One region of the Streptomyces albidicamelliae genome, then DNA from elsewhere that is predicted to be linked to it. Evidence: riboswitches for the same ligand, from Rfam matches in the RefSeq annotation. Region 1 holds a riboswitch; the other holds the start of a gene.
The links. A riboswitch is a leader RNA that binds a small molecule or an ion and turns the genes downstream of it on or off. The one in region 1 is predicted to bind glycine.

Region 1 (7,355 bases):
TACTCGTCGGCGGAGAGCAGGTCGGCCGGCTCGTCCGAGATGCGGACCTTGAACAGCCAGCCGCCCTCGAAGGGGGCGGAGTTGACCAGCGACGGGTCGTTGACGACGTCCTCGTTGATCTCGGTGATCTCGCCGGTCACCGGCGAGTACAGGTCGGAGACCGACTTCGTCGACTCCAGCTCACCGCAGGTCTCGCCCGCCTCCACGGTGGAGCCGACCTCGGGGAGCTGGGCGTAGACCACGTCGCCGAGCGCGTTGGCCGCGAACTCGGTGATGCCGACCGTCGAGACGCCGTCCTCGGCGGCCGACAGCCACTCGTGCTCCTTGCTGTAGCGCAGCTGCTGGGGGTTGCTCATGGCCTGAATTCTCCTGTACGCGCGGGAGTGCTGGTGAATGGGGTACCGCTGGGACGGTTCGCGGGCATGCGGAGGACGCGGGGGGTCGTGCGACCGGTGCGTTCCGCCGCCCAGTGTCTACTTCTGGCGCTTGTAGAAGGGCAGCGCCACGACCTCGTACGGCTCGTGGCTGCCCCGGATGTCCACGCCCACGCCCGCGCTGCCCGGCGCCGCGTGCGCGGCGTCGACGTAGGCCATGGCGATCGGCTTGCCCAGGGTGGGGGAGGGGGCGCCGGAGGTGACCTCGCCGATCACCTGGCCGCCCGCGACGACGGGGTATCCGGCGCGCGGCACCCGGCGGCCCTCGGCGATCAGGCCGACCAGGACCCGGGGCGGCTCGGCGGAGGCCCGCTCGGCGGCCGCGGCGAGCGCCTCGCGCCCGACGAAGTCGCCCTCCTTCTCGAACTTGACCACCCGGCCGAGCCCGGCGTCGAAGGGGGTCAGGGAGGTGGTCAGCTCGTGCCCGTACAGCGGCATGCCCGCCTCCAGGCGCAGCGTGTCCCGGCAGGACAGACCGCACGGCACCAGACCGGCGCCCTCGCCGGCCTCGGTCAGCGCCTGCCACAGCGCGACCGCGTGCTCCGGCTTCACGAACAGCTCGAAGCCGTCCTCGCCGGTGTAGCCGGTGCGGGCGATCAGCGCGGGCACGCCGGCGACCGTGCCGGGCAGGCCGGCGTAGTACTTCAGGCCGTCCAGGTCGGCGTCGGTGAGCGACTTCAGGATGCCGGGGGACTCCGGGCCCTGGACGGCGATCAGCGCGTAGGCGTCCCGGTCGTCGCGTACCTCCGCGTCGAAACCGGCGGCACGCTCGGTGAGCGCGTCCAGCACCACCTGGGCGTTCGAGGCGTTGGCCACGACCATGTACTCGGTCTCGGCGAGCCGGTAGACGATCAGGTCGTCCAGGATGCCGCCGTCGGCCTGGCAGATCATGGTGTAGCGGGCGCGGCCGACACCGACCGAGGCGATGTTGCCGACCAGGGCGTGGTTCAGCAGGGCGGCCGCTCCGGCGCCGGACACGGTGATCTCACCCATGTGGGAGAGGTCGAAGAGGCCGGCCCTGGTCCGCACGGCGAGGTGCTCGTCGCGCTCGGAGCCGTAGCGCAGGGGCATGTCCCAGCCGGCGAAGTCGGTCATCGTCGCACCGAGCGAGCGATGCACGGCATCGAGCGCGGTGAGACGGAGTTCAGTGCTGCTCATCGGGCGGTCGTCTCCCAGGACAGGAATGGGACGGGCGAGGAACGTTCCTCCCCATCTGTCATCGGAACCTGAGAGGTTCGCCACGACCGCCACAGGGACGATCACGGCTTGCACCGTGGGTGGGGCCGCTGTCGCAGCGGCCCGCTTTTCAGATGTGCCTCGCCCGCGCGGTAACGGGGCCTGAGAGATTCAAGGGAGGGACTTGCTCCTTCGGCGCCCCGGTGAAGACTGCCGGGGACTCTCCCGCGCGGATTCAAACGGCCGGTATGCAGTTGGCGGGCACATCATTGCACGCCGCGCCCCCACCCGTCAGGGCCGCAATCTGTAACCGACCTGTGGCAGTACGCGCACCCAACCGCATTACCTTCTCTTTACATTTGGCGGGCAAAGGGGTTACCGAACCCACAGGGGAGGACGATCACGGTGAACAGGACCTCGGCCTACGCCGCCACCACCGGCATCGCGGTGCCGAAGCAGCCTTCCGCGCCAGCCCGTGAGCGCGCCGCGGCCCGCTCCGTCCCGGTCGTCCGCGACCTGCGCGACCGCGCCGGCCGCAGCCCGCACGCCCTGCTCTTCGGCCCGGCCGACCTCGTGGTGATCACCGGCCTGCCCGGCAGCGGCAAGTCCACCCTCATGCACCGCACGGTCACCGGCCACCGCGTCGACTCCCAGGACACCCGCGACCGCTGGGACACCAAGGTCCCGCGCGGGCTCCCGTACGCGCTCTACCGCCCGCTGGTCCGCCTCGCCCACTACACGGGACTCCGCCGGGCCCTGCGCACCGGCGAGGGCGTCGTCGTGCACGACTGCGGCACCCAGCCGTGGGTGCGCGCCTGGCTGGCCCGCGAGGCCCGGCGCCGCGGCGGCACCCTGCACCTGCTCCTCCTCGACGTCCCGCCCGGCACGGCCAGGGCGGGGCAGCGCGAGCGCGGCCGGGGCGTGTCCCGCTACGCCTTCCGCCGCCACCGCCGTACGGCCGAGCGCCTGCTGCGCGCCGTGGAGAAGGGGGAGCTGCCCGCCGGCTGCGGTTCGGCGGTGCTGCTGGACCGGGACGCGGCGGACGTCCTGAGCCGCGTGGGCTTCACTCGGTGAGGCGCTGTCACAGCCACCCGCTAGCCTTCTGGCTCACAGCAGTGGTCACCAGCAGGCGGTAGGCAGATGGACTTCCCGGCGGACATCAGCGCGGACTTCCCGGCACAGGCGCACCCCCACCCGCACGGCGGCTGGCCGGGCAACGAACTGGAGGAGGTGCTCTCGGCCTCCCTCGGCATGCCCGAGGCCGGCGGCCGGATCGTCGAGGTCCTCGGCCGGAGCTTCCTGTGGATCCCCCTGCCCCACGGCGGAGGCCCGGACAGCGGCCCGCTCGACCTGCCCACGACCGAGATCGACGGCCAGGTGTACGTCCCGGTGTTCAGCTCCGAGGAGCAGCTCCGCCAGGTGGCCGGCTCCCACATGTCGTTCACCGTCGCCCCGGCCGTGGAGTTCGCCCGGGGCCTGCCCCCGCAGGCGGGCCTGGTCGTGAACCCCGGGGGCGTCGTCGGCGTGCCGCTGCCGCCCGAGGCGGTCGCCGAGCTGTGCCGGGCCGGCCGCACCCCGCTCGACGGACTCAGCACCGGCGGCCGGGTCCGGCTCTTCGAGCCCGACTGGCAGGACGACCCGGTCGACTTCCTCGCCGCCGCCTCCGCCGAGTTCGCGCAGACCGGCGTGGTGCTCACCGCCCGCCGCTGCCTCGCCGCGATCGAGACGGCCGACCCGGTGATGTTCGTGGGCGTCGAACTCTCCCAGTGGGAGGGCGACCTGCGCGCGCTGCCGCTGGAGGCCCTGGGCCGGGCCCTCGGCAAAGTCCCGGTCAAGTGGCCGGTCAACCTCGTCCTGCTGGACGTCGCCCAGGACCCGGTCGCCGACTGGCTGAAGACCCACGTCCGCCCCTTCCACCAGTACGGTCACTAGACCCGGCGCGGGCGCGGGCCACCTCGCGAGCACGGGGCCGCGTCCGGCGGGCGCCGCCGCCGCGTGGCGCGTGGCCCCACCACCGACCCGCACCCGCGCACGAACACGAGGCCCCGGGCTCCTGGGCGCTTAAGCTGTCCCCACACGCGGGGAAACAATCGGAGGGGCGGTAAGACAGGTGAGCGCGAGCCCAAGCGGCAGCGTGGAAAGCATGCTGCGCCAGGTCACGCCCGGACGCTATGACGCCTACGAGGCCCTGCTCCGCGCTCTCGCCACCCCGTCCTCCGGCCAGATCTGGATGCTCCTGTGGCACGGCCAGGCCGGCTCCCCGGACGCCCAGTACGGGGACATGGAGGTCGACGGCTTCCACTACGCCCCCTGTGTCACCTCCGCCCAGGAGCTGTCGGCCAGCGGCTGGAACCGCTCGTACGAAGTGGTCGACGGGCTCGACGTGGCCCGCACCCTCTACCCGGACCACTACGGCCTCTGGCTCAACCCGCACGCCCGGGGCGGCGGCGTCGGCATCCCCTGGCTGGACCTGCGCCGCATCGCCACCGGACTGGACCGGCAGCCCGCCGGCCCGCTGCGGCTCGCCGAACCCACCATCGAGATCCCGCAGTTCTACGCCCTGCTCGCGCAGAACGCCCACCGCACCCCGGCCCTGCGCTCCCTGCGCCGCGCCTGGGTGCAGCCGGCGCTGGGGGCGCCGTACCTCGCTCTCGGCCTGGACGTGTACGACACCTCGCCCGCCGCGGTCGACTCGGTCCGCGGGATGATGCAGCAGTCCGTCGGGGCGGTCCCGGAGGGGCTGCCGGTGTCGACGGTCGCGATGACCGACGAGTACGACCCGGTGGTGATGTGGATGCGGGCCAACGCGCGCCCGTTCTACGACCGCGAGGCCCACGCCGCCCCGCCCCAGCCCCAGTTGCAGGCCGCCCCGCAGTCGCAGGCGCCGGCCGCGGGATACGGCTATCCGCCGGTGCACGGCGGCTTCTGATCAACTCGTCCCGGCGCCCCGCTCTTGGCGCCGGAATGCAGGATTTGCGCGGGCCGACCGCTTCTGCGCGCGTAGACGTCAGCCGCACGCACCAAATCGCGCAAATTCCCCGTTCCGTCACAACTGGCCCGCGTCCGAGAGCCGTTACCCACTGTTCGGATAACGGAATCCCCCGCACTGCATCACGGTTGCGCATACTTTCGCCGTCACATCTGGCGGGTGATCGCGGCCACGCTGAAGACTCGCGACTCAGACACGAGGCCGAGGCCCCGTGATCGATGGCAAGTCGACAAAGCCGCAATCCGCGGCAGGCGCAGGCCGGTCACCACCGGCGAGAGGGGTCGCTCACCGTGACCGCACCGATCGAGACCACCGGGGCGGCAGCCGAGGCACAGCCGGAGGCTGTGCTCGCGGGTGCCGGTAAGGGGCAGATCGAGGGTCGTTCTCTGGGTCAGATCGCCTGGACCCGGTTCAAGAAGGACAAGGTCGCCGTCGCCGGCGGCGTCATCGTGATCCTGCTGATCCTCCTCGCGATCCTCTCGCGCCCCCTCCAGGCCGCCCTGGGGCTCGACCCCAACGCCTTCAACCAGGACCTGATCACCCCGGACACCTCGCTGCCCAAGGGCAGTTGGGGCGGCATGAGCGCGGACCACCCGCTCGGCGTGGACCCGAAGTTCGGGCGTGACATCGCCACCCGCGTCCTGGAGGGCTCCTGGGTGTCGCTGGTGGTCGCCTTCGGCGCCACCATCCTGTCCAACGTGATCGGCGCGATCATGGGCGTCATCGCCGGCTACTACGGCGGCCGCGTCGACAACGTGATCAGCCGGCTGATGGACACGTTCCTGGCCTTCCCCCTCCTGCTGTTCGCCATCGCCATCTCCGCGACCCTGCAGGGCGGCGCGTTCGGCCTCAACGGGCTCCCGCTCCACCTGAGCGTGCTCATCTTCGTCATCGGCTTCTTCAACTGGCCCTACCTGGGCCGGATCGTCCGCGGGCAGACCCTCGCCCTGCGGGAGCGCGAGTTCGTCGACGCCTCCCGCGGCATGGGTGCCAAGGCCCCGTACATCCTGTTCCGGGAGCTGATGCCCAACCTGGTCGGCCCGATCATCGTCTACTCGACGCTGCTCATCCCGACCAACATCCTCTTCGAGGCGTCCCTGAGCTTCCTCGGCGTCGGCATCCAGCCCCCGCAGGCGTCCTGGGGCGGCATGCTCCGCGAAGCGGTCACGTACTACCAGGTCGACCCGCAGTACATGATCGTTCCCGGACTCGCCATCTTCGTGACCGTCCTGGCCTTCAACCTGCTGGGTGACGGTCTCCGCGATGCTCTCGACCCACGCAGCCGCTGACGCCGGCGGCGGAGAGCCCGAAAAGTTTCCAACAATGGAGGGGAAAGCGCCCATCATGCGAAGGTCAGCGCTGGCCGCGATCGCGGCCATCGGCTCCGTCAGCCTGCTTCTTGCGGGTTGCAGCAAGGCCGATGACAACAAGAACGAGAACGGCACCAAGTCGGCCGGGGCCAACGCCGCGACCAAGGACGTCGTCAACGCCTCCGACAAGAAGGGCGGGACGCTCACCTACGAGCTGTCCGACGTCCCGGACTCGTTCGACCCGGGCAACACGTACTACGCGTACATGTACAACCTCAGCCGGCTGTACGCCCGCCCGCTGATGACGTTCCAGCCCGGCGCCGGCGAGAAGGGCAACACCCTCGTCCCGGACCTCGCCGCGAGCAAGGGCGTCCCGAGCGACGGCGGCAAGACCTGGACGTACAAGCTGCGTGCGGGCCTGAAGTACGAGGACGGCACGGCGATCACGTCGAAGGACGTCAAGTACGCCGTCGAGCGCTCGAACTTCGCGCGTGACGTGCTCTCCCTCGGCCCGAACTACTTCCAGCAGTTCATGGCCGACGGCGACAAGTACAAGGGCCCCTACAAGGACAAGAGCGGCAAGGGCCTGTCCTCCATCGAGACGCCGGACGACACCACGATCGTCTTCCACCTGAAGCAGGCCTTCCAGGAGTTCGACTACCTGGTCGCCGCCCCGCAGACGGCGCCGGTGCCCCAGGCGAAGGACAAGGGCGTCGACTACGTCAAGAACATCGTGTCCTCCGGCTCCTACAAGTTCCAGAGCTACGAGGACGGCAAGCAGGCCGTGCTCGTGCGCAACGACAAGTGGGACGCGAAGACCGACCCGCTGCGCAAGCAGCTGCCGGAGAAGATCGTCGTCAAGCTGAAGGTCAACCCGGAGACCATCGACCAGGACGTCCTCGCCGGCGACGCGATCGACCTGGCCGGTACGGGTGTCCAGGCCTCCACGCAGGCCAAGGTGCTCACCGACGCCGACAAGAAGGCCAACACCGACAACACCTACGGTGGCCGCCTGGTCTACATGGCGATCAACACCACGGTGAAGCCGTTCGACAAGGTCGAGTGCCGCAAGGCCGTGCAGTTCGCGATCGACAAGGTCTCGGTGCAGACCGCCGAGGGCGGCCCGATCCGCGGTGACATCGCCTCCACGGTCCTGCCTCCGGACATCCCGGGCTACGAGAAGGCCGACGCCTACGCGACCGCCGGCAACAAGGGCGACGTCGCCAAGGCCAAGGAGCAGCTCAAGGCCTGCGGCAAGTCGTCGATCTCGACGAACATCTCGGCCCGTTCGGACCGTCCGCAGGAGATCGACGCCGCCACGGCGATCATCAACTCGCTGAAGAAGGTCGGCATCAACGCCAGCCTGAAGCAGTTCCCGTCGGGCAAGTACTTCACCGACTACGCGGGTGTGCCGAAGTTCACCAAGAAGCAGAACATCGGCCTGGA
Region 2 (7,355 bases), 4.1 Mb from region 1:
CGCGCTGGACAACGTGGCCTTCGGCCCCCGCTGCCAGGGCGTGGGCAAGGCGGAGGCCCGCGCCCAGGCCGCCGCGTGGCTGGACCGGATGGGGCTCGCCGACCACGCCGGTGCCAAGCCCCGCCGGCTCTCCGGCGGCCAGGCCCAGCGTGTGGCGGTCGCCCGCGCCCTGGCCACCCGCCCCCGGCTGCTACTGCTGGACGAACCGCTGGCCGCACTGGACGCCCGCACCCGTCTGGAGGTCCGCGCCCAGCTCCGCCGCCACCTGGCCGCGTTCGAGGCGGTCGCCGTGCTGGTCACCCACGACCCGCTGGACGCCATGGTGCTCGCGGACCGGCTGGTGGTCGTCGAGCACGGCCGGGTCGTCCAGCAGGGCACCCCCTCCGACATCGCCCGTCATCCACGCACGGACTACATCGCCCAGCTCGTCGGCCTCAACCTCTACCGCGGACGCGCCGACCGGCACACGGTACGGCTCGACGCCGGCCCCTCGATCACCACCACGGAAGACCTGTCCGGGCCGGTGTTCGTGGCGTTCCCGCCGTCCGCCGTGACCCTGTTCCGCGACCGGCCCACGGGCGCGAGCGCACGGAACCTGTGGCGCTGCGAGGTCACCGGACTGGAGACCCACGGCGACCAGATCCGCGCCGACCTGGCCGGTGAGCTGCCCCTGGCCGCGGACCTGACCACGGTGGCCGCCGCCGAACTCGGTCTCCATCCGGGTGCACCGGTCTGGGCGACGGTCAAGGCGACGCAGACGCACGCATACCCGGCCTGAACGCCTTCCCCCACTACGGTGAGGGCCCATGACTCTGAGCATCCGCAATCAGCTTCCCGGCACCGTCACCGAGGTGCGGCCGGGCGAGGTCATGGCGACCGTGAAGGTCCGGCTGACCGGCGGGCAGAACCTCACGGCGGCCATCACGCTGGAGGCCGTCGAGGAGCTCGGCCTCGCCCCGGGCTCCGAGGTGCGCGCCCTGGTGAAGTCGACCGAGGTCGCCCTCGCCACCAGCCGCACCGAGGGCCTGTCGATCCGCAACCAGGTCCCGGGCACGGTCACCCAGCTCCTGCTCGGCGAGGTCATGGCCACCGTGAGGGTCTCCATGGCCGGGGGCGAACTCACCGCCGCGATCACCAAGGACGCGGCCGGCGACCTCGGGCTCTTCGTGGGCTCCGACGTCATCGCCCTGATCAAGTCCACCGAGGTCGCCCTGGCGACGGCGTAGGAAGCCCGAAGGCCCCGCCCGGATTCCGGGCGGGGCCTTCGGCCGTCGGGTTCGCTCAGTCCTCGTACGCGTCCAGCGGCGGGCAGGAGCACACCAGGTTGCGGTCGCCGAAGGCCTGGTCGATACGGCGCACCGGGGGCCAGTACTTGTCGGCGGCCGAGACGCCGGCCGGGAAGACGGCGTCCTCGCGGCTGTAGGCGTGCGTCCACTCACCGCCGAGCGCGGCAGCGGTGTGCGGGGCGTTCGCCAGCGGGTTGTCCTCCGCCGGCCACTCGCCGGCGGCGACCTTCTCGATCTCGGCGCGGATGGCGATCATCGCGTCGCAGAAACGGTCCAGCTCGATGAGGTCCTCCGACTCGGTGGGCTCGATCATCAGCGTGCCGGCCACCGGGAAGGACATCGTCGGCGCGTGGAAGCCGTAGTCGATCAGGCGCTTGGCCACGTCGTCCACGCTCACGCCGGTCGCCTTCGTGAGCGGGCGCAGGTCGATGATGCACTCGTGCGCGACCAGGTTGCCGGGACCGGTGTAGAGGACCGGGAAGTGCGGCTCGAGGCGCTTGGCGACGTAGTTCGCCGAGAGCACGGCGACCTGGGTGGCCCGCTTGAGGCCCTCGCCGCCCATCAGGCGGACGTACGCCCACGAGATGGGCAGGATGCCCGCGCTGCCCCACGGCGCCGCCGAGATCGGGCCGACGCCCGTCTCGGGGCCGGCCGCCGGCTGGAGCGGGTGGTTCGGCAGGTACGGCGCCAGGTGCTCGCGGACCGCGACCGGGCCGACGCCGGGGCCACCGCCACCGTGCGGGATGCAGAAGGTCTTGTGCAGGTTCAGGTGGGAGACGTCACCGCCGAAGTGACCCGGCTTGGCGAGGCCGACCAGCGCGTTGAGGTTGGCGCCGTCGACGTACACCTGACCGCCGGCCTCGTGCACCTGGGCACAGATGTCGGCGACGTGCTCCTCGAACACACCGTGCGTGGAGGGGTAGGTGATCATCAGCACGGACAGCTCGTCACGGTGCTTCTCGATCTTGGCGCGCAGGTCCTCGACGTCGATCTCGCCGTCCTCGGCGGTCTTGACGACGACGACCTTCATGCCGGCCATCACGGCGCTCGCCGCGTTGGTGCCGTGCGCGGAGGACGGGATGAGGCAGATGGTGCGCTGCTCGTCACCGTTGGCCCGGTGGTAGCCGCGGACGGCCAGCAGACCGGCGAGCTCGCCCTGCGAACCGGCGTTCGGCTGGAGGGAGACCTTGTCGTAGCCGGTGACCTCGGCGAGACGCTCCTCCAGCTCGCGGATGAGCGTGAGGTAGCCCTCGGCCTGCTCGGCGGGCACGAAGGGGTGCAGCTGGCCGAACTCGGGCCAGGTGACCGGCTCCATTTCGGTGGTCGCGTTGAGCTTCATGGTGCAGGAGCCCAGCGGGATCATGCCGCGGTCGAGCGCGTAGTCGCGGTCGGCGAGCTTGCGCAGGTAGCGCAGCATCGCGGTCTCGGAGCGGTGCTCGTGGAAGACCGGGTGGGTCAGGTAGTCGTCGGTGCGCAGCCGCGCCTCGGGCAGGGTGTCCTCGGCCGTCGCGTCCAGCGCCTCGATGTCGGCGTCCACACCGAAGGCGGACCAGACGGCGGCGAGCTGCGCGCGGTTGGTGGTCTCGTCGCAGGCGAGGGAGACGTGGTCGGCGTCGACCGCACGCACGTTGACCCCGTTGTCCCGGGCGGCGGCGACGACCTCGGCGGCCTTGCCGGGCACGCGCGCGGTGAGCGTGTCGAAGTACGCGCCGTGGACGATCTCGATCCCGCCGGCGCGCAGGCCCGCGGCGAGGAGGGAGGCGTAGCGGTGGGTGCGGCGGGCGATGGTCCGCAGTCCCTCGGGGCCGTGGTAGACGGCGTACATGCCGGCCATCACCGCGAGCAGGACCTGCGCGGTGCAGATGTTGCTGGTGGCCTTCTCCCGGCGGATGTGCTGCTCACGCGTCTGGAGCGCGAGGCGGTAGGCCTTGTGGCCGTCGGCGTCGACGGAGACACCGACGAGGCGGCCGGGCAGGCTGCGCGCGAACTTCTCGTGGACGGCCATGTAGCCGGCGTGCGGACCGCCGAAGCCCATCGGTACGCCGAAGCGCTGGGTGGTGCCGACGGCGATGTCCGCGCCCAGCTCGCCCGGCGAGGTCAGCAGGGTCAGGGCCAGCAGGTCGGCGGCCACGGTGACGAGGGCGCCGAGCTCGTGCGCCCGGTCGATGACCGGCTTGAGGTCGCGTACGGCTCCGGAGGCGCCCGGGTACTGCAGCAGTACGCCGTTGATCTCACGGGCGGCGAGGTCCGCCGGGATGCCGTCGCTGAGGTCGGCGACGACGACCTCGACACCGGTCGGCTCGGCACGGGTCTCGATCACGGCGATCGTCTGCGGCAGCGCGTCCGCGTCGATCAGGAAGAGGCCCTTCTTGTTCTTGCCCATGCGCCGGGACAGCGCCATCGCCTCGGCGGCGGCGGTGCCCTCGTCCAGCAGGGAGGCGCCGGAGGTGGGCAGGCCGGTCAGCTCGGCGACCATCGTCTGGAAGTTCAGCAGGGCCTCCAGACGGCCCTGGGAGATCTCCGGCTGGTACGGCGTGTAGGCGGTGTACCAGGCCGGGTTCTCCATGACGTTGCGCAGGATGACCGGCGGGGTGAAGGTGCCGTAGTAACCGAGCCCGATCATGGAGCCGAGGACCTGGTTGCGGTCGGCGAGCGAGCGCAGCTCGGCGAGCACCTCGGCCTCGGTGCGGGCACCCGGCAGGTCCAGCGCGTCGGCGTTCTTGATCACGTCCGGGACCGCGGCGGCGGTCAGGTCGTCGAGGGAGCCGTAGCCGACGTGCGCGAGCATCTTGGCCCGCGCCTCGTGGTCGGGGCCGATGTGGCGCTGCTCGAAGGGAATGCCGGCTTCGAGCTCGGCGAGCGGGGTGCGATGGGCGGTCATTGCGGAGGCCTCCTGGTCTGACGCGACCTTCGAGGGGCACCCCGGTACGGATACCCCGACGGCCTCCCCCTCTGTCATCTCAACCTGAGAGCTTCACCGGACGTCCGCGGACGCCGGCTTTCACCGTCGGTGAGGGCGGACGCCGTCGACATCCGCCCTGCTTTCCAGAGTGACCTCGTCCGTGCGGTACGTGGGCCTGAGAGATTCCGGGGAGGATTTGCTCCTTCGGCGCCTCCGAGGATGGTCGGAGGACTCTCCCGCACGGGGTCAGCAGCCGCTGTCAGCCTACCAGCGAGGTCAACGCCCGGGGCTTCGAGTGGCCGCCTCCTTGAATGTGCTCTTTTGTAGTGCTTACGGATGAGTTGCGACCAAGTGGAGGGAGAGGGACCGTGCTGACCGACATCGATCCGCGCAACCTGATCGGCCGCAAGGCGTTCGACCGCAATGGCACCAAGATCGGCACCATCGACGAGGTGTACCTCGACGACGCCACCGGTGTGCCCGAGTGGGCGGCCATACGCACCGGCCTGTTCTCCCGGGACGCCTTCGTCCCCCTGGAGCCCAGCGAGCTGATCGAGGGTGCCCTCCGGGTCCCCTTCGACCGCGCGCTCATCAAGGACGCCCCCGACTTCGGTGTCGGCCGCCATCTCTCCCCCGAGCAGGAACTCCAGCTCTACCACCACTACGGCCTCGACGTGGCTCCGCCCCACACGTTCCCCGACCACGACTTCGGCAAGCTGGCAGGCTCGGAAGAACCCTGACGCCGGCTCCTTCCCTCTCCCGGCCCCACCCATCCGAACACCTCCACGCCCCCGCGCCGCTGGGTACGGCACGTCCGCGGCCGCCTGCCCGCGAACGCCCGGCACCGTCGCGGGCGGCACAAACGCCCGGCAACCGTCGCGGGCGGCACACCGGCCGACGGCACCCCCGCGGTGCGCGCGCCGGGCCCCGGGTGCACCCGTGCGTCAGCCCGCACCCGGCACGGCGATGTGGCCGCTCGGCGGGGTGGGACGGGTGGGCGAGAGGGTCAGGCCCGGGTCCAGGACCAGCGGCAGCGGCTCACCCGCCTCCAGCGCGGGGTCCCCGACCGAGAACGTCCGCACCCGCCCCGGAGGCGACTGCGGAGTCTCGAAGCGCACCGTGACCCGCCCCAGCCCGCTGCCCTGCACCCAGCCGGGCCCGTACTCCGTGTGCCGTACGTCCTGCCCCGCGCGCCAGTGCCGCTCGGCCGGCTCCTCCGGCTCCGGCACCGCCTCGGCGACGGCCGCCACCGGCGCGGCCTCCACCGCCCCCGCGGAGTGCGGCTGCGCCGCCTGCGCGAACAGGTCCTCCTGGGTGTAGTCCGCGAGCCCCGTGACCCCCACACCGAGCAGCCGCACCCCGCCCGTCGTGTCCACCGCCTCCAACAGCCGCGCGGCCGCCTCCCGGATCACCGCCGGGTCGTCCGTCGGCCCCCGCAGCGTCTCGGAGCGGGTGAGCGTCGAGAAGTCGTACCGCCGCACCTTGAGCACGATGGTCCGCCCCGACAGCCCCGCGCCGCGCAGCCGCCCCACGCAGCGGTCGGCCAGCCGCTGCACCTCGAGCCCCACCCGCAGCCGGTCGTGGATGTCCACGTCGTAGGTGTCCTCGACCGACACCGACTTGGCCTCCCGCTCGGCCACCACGGGCCGGTCGTCGTGCGCCAGCGCCATCGCGTACAGCGCGTGCCCGTGCGCCTTGCCGAGCAGGCGGACCAGCTCGTCCTCCCCCGCCTCGGCGAGCTCCTCGACCGTGGTGATCCCGGCTCTGCGCAGATGGTCCCCGGTGGCAGGTCCGACCCCCGGCAGCGTCCGGACCGTCATCGGCGCCAGCAGTGCCCGCTCGGTCCCCGGTTCGATGAGCACCAGGCCGTCCGGCTTGGCCTGCTCGGAGGCGATCTTCGCGAGCATCTTGGAGGCGGCGAGCCCCACCGACCCGGTGAGCCCGGTGACCGCCCGGATGTCCGCGCGCAGCCGCACCCCGGCCAGCCGCGCCGACTCCTCGTCCCAGGCCGTCCCCCCGGCCTCCAGATCCACGAACGCCTCGTCCAGGCTGAGCGGCTCCACCAGCGGCGACAGCTCCCGCAGCAGCGCCATCACCTGCTCGCTGATCGACCGGTACACGGTGAAGCGCGGCACCAGATAGGCGGCGTTGGGGGCCCTCCGGCGCGCCTGGGCCATGGGCATCGCCGAGTTGACCCCGAACACCCGGGCCTCGTACGACGCGGTCGCCACCACCCCGCGCGGTCCGAGCCCGCCCACGACGACCGCCTTCCCGCGCAGGCTCGGCTTGGACGCCTGCTCCACCGAGGCGAAGAAGGCATCCATGTCGAGATGCAGGATCGTGGGCGCGTTTCTCACATCTCCGATGCTGCACCACGACACTGACAATGCGGTGACGCCCCCGGGCGCGCCCGCCGGCGCCGAGGTCAGACCGCGCGGTTGCGGCGCCGCGCCAGCTCGTCCGCGGGGTTGTGACCGACGAGGGTCTCGCCCGTGTCGACGCGCTCCCCGTGCAACTGGGAGAGCGCGCTCTCCACGTCCCGCCACACCACGCCGACCGCGATCCCGAAGATGCCCTGACCGCCCTGGAGCAGGGCATGGACCTCGTCCGGCGAGGTGCACTCGTACACGGTCGCCCCGTCGCTCATCAGCGTCATCCGCTCCAGGTCGCGGAAACCGCGTTCCCGCAGGTGCTGGACGGCCGTGCGGATGTTCTGCAGCGAGACACCCGTGTCGAGGAACCGCTTGACGATCTTCAGGACGACGACGTCCCGGAAGCTGTACAGACGCTGGGTGCCCGACCCGTACGCGGGCCGCACACTCGGCTCGACGAGGCCGGTACGGGCCCAGTAGTCGAGCTGCCGGTAGGTGATGCCGGCGGCCGCGCAGGCCGTGGGCCCGCGGTAACCGATCTCCTCGGACGTCATGGACGCCGCCCCTCCGCCGTTCGGCACCGCCGTCGGTCGCTGCGGAGCGTTGTCGACCGCGCTGCCGGAATGGGGATGACCCCTGTTCGAACGCAGCTGAGAGCTCGGGGAAGGGTACGGACCGCTCTCCCCCAGACCGCGTCCGGGGGCACCCCCAGCCGTACCGTCGCCGCTCGTTCTCACGCCGACCTCCGTCCTTGACCTGCCTTCTCGACGGTAGGCAGTCACCAGGGGTGCGTCA

Region 2: another riboswitch for glycine. It lies ahead of gcvP (aminomethyl-transferring glycine dehydrogenase); the one in region 1 lies ahead of gcvT (glycine cleavage system aminomethyltransferase GcvT).

Annotation. Positions count from the first base shown of each region.
Region 1 covers NZ_CP106795.1:5,749,392-5,756,746, forward strand. Annotated here, with positions in the region: gene gcvH (glycine cleavage system protein GcvH) at 1-356, opposite strand, end outside; gene gcvT (glycine cleavage system aminomethyltransferase GcvT) at 474-1,592, opposite strand; glycine riboswitch at 1,638-1,750, opposite strand; glycine riboswitch at 1,751-1,848, opposite strand; gene N8I86_RS26395 (ATP-binding protein) at 2,010-2,684, shown strand; gene N8I86_RS26400 (enhanced serine sensitivity protein SseB) at 2,751-3,542, shown strand; gene N8I86_RS26405 (enhanced serine sensitivity protein SseB C-terminal domain-containing protein) at 3,754-4,539, shown strand; gene N8I86_RS26410 (ABC transporter permease) at 4,890-5,888, shown strand; gene N8I86_RS26415 (ABC transporter substrate-binding protein) at 5,944-7,355, shown strand, end outside.
Region 2 covers NZ_CP106795.1:1,622,033-1,629,387, forward strand. Annotated here, with positions in the region: gene N8I86_RS07575 (ABC transporter ATP-binding protein) at 1-778, shown strand, start outside; gene N8I86_RS07580 (TOBE domain-containing protein) at 807-1,226, shown strand; gene gcvP (aminomethyl-transferring glycine dehydrogenase) at 1,282-4,167, opposite strand; glycine riboswitch at 4,342-4,437, opposite strand; gene N8I86_RS07590 (PRC-barrel domain-containing protein) at 4,557-4,928, shown strand; gene N8I86_RS07595 (DNA polymerase IV) at 5,133-6,545, opposite strand; gene N8I86_RS07600 (MerR family transcriptional regulator) at 6,614-7,297, opposite strand.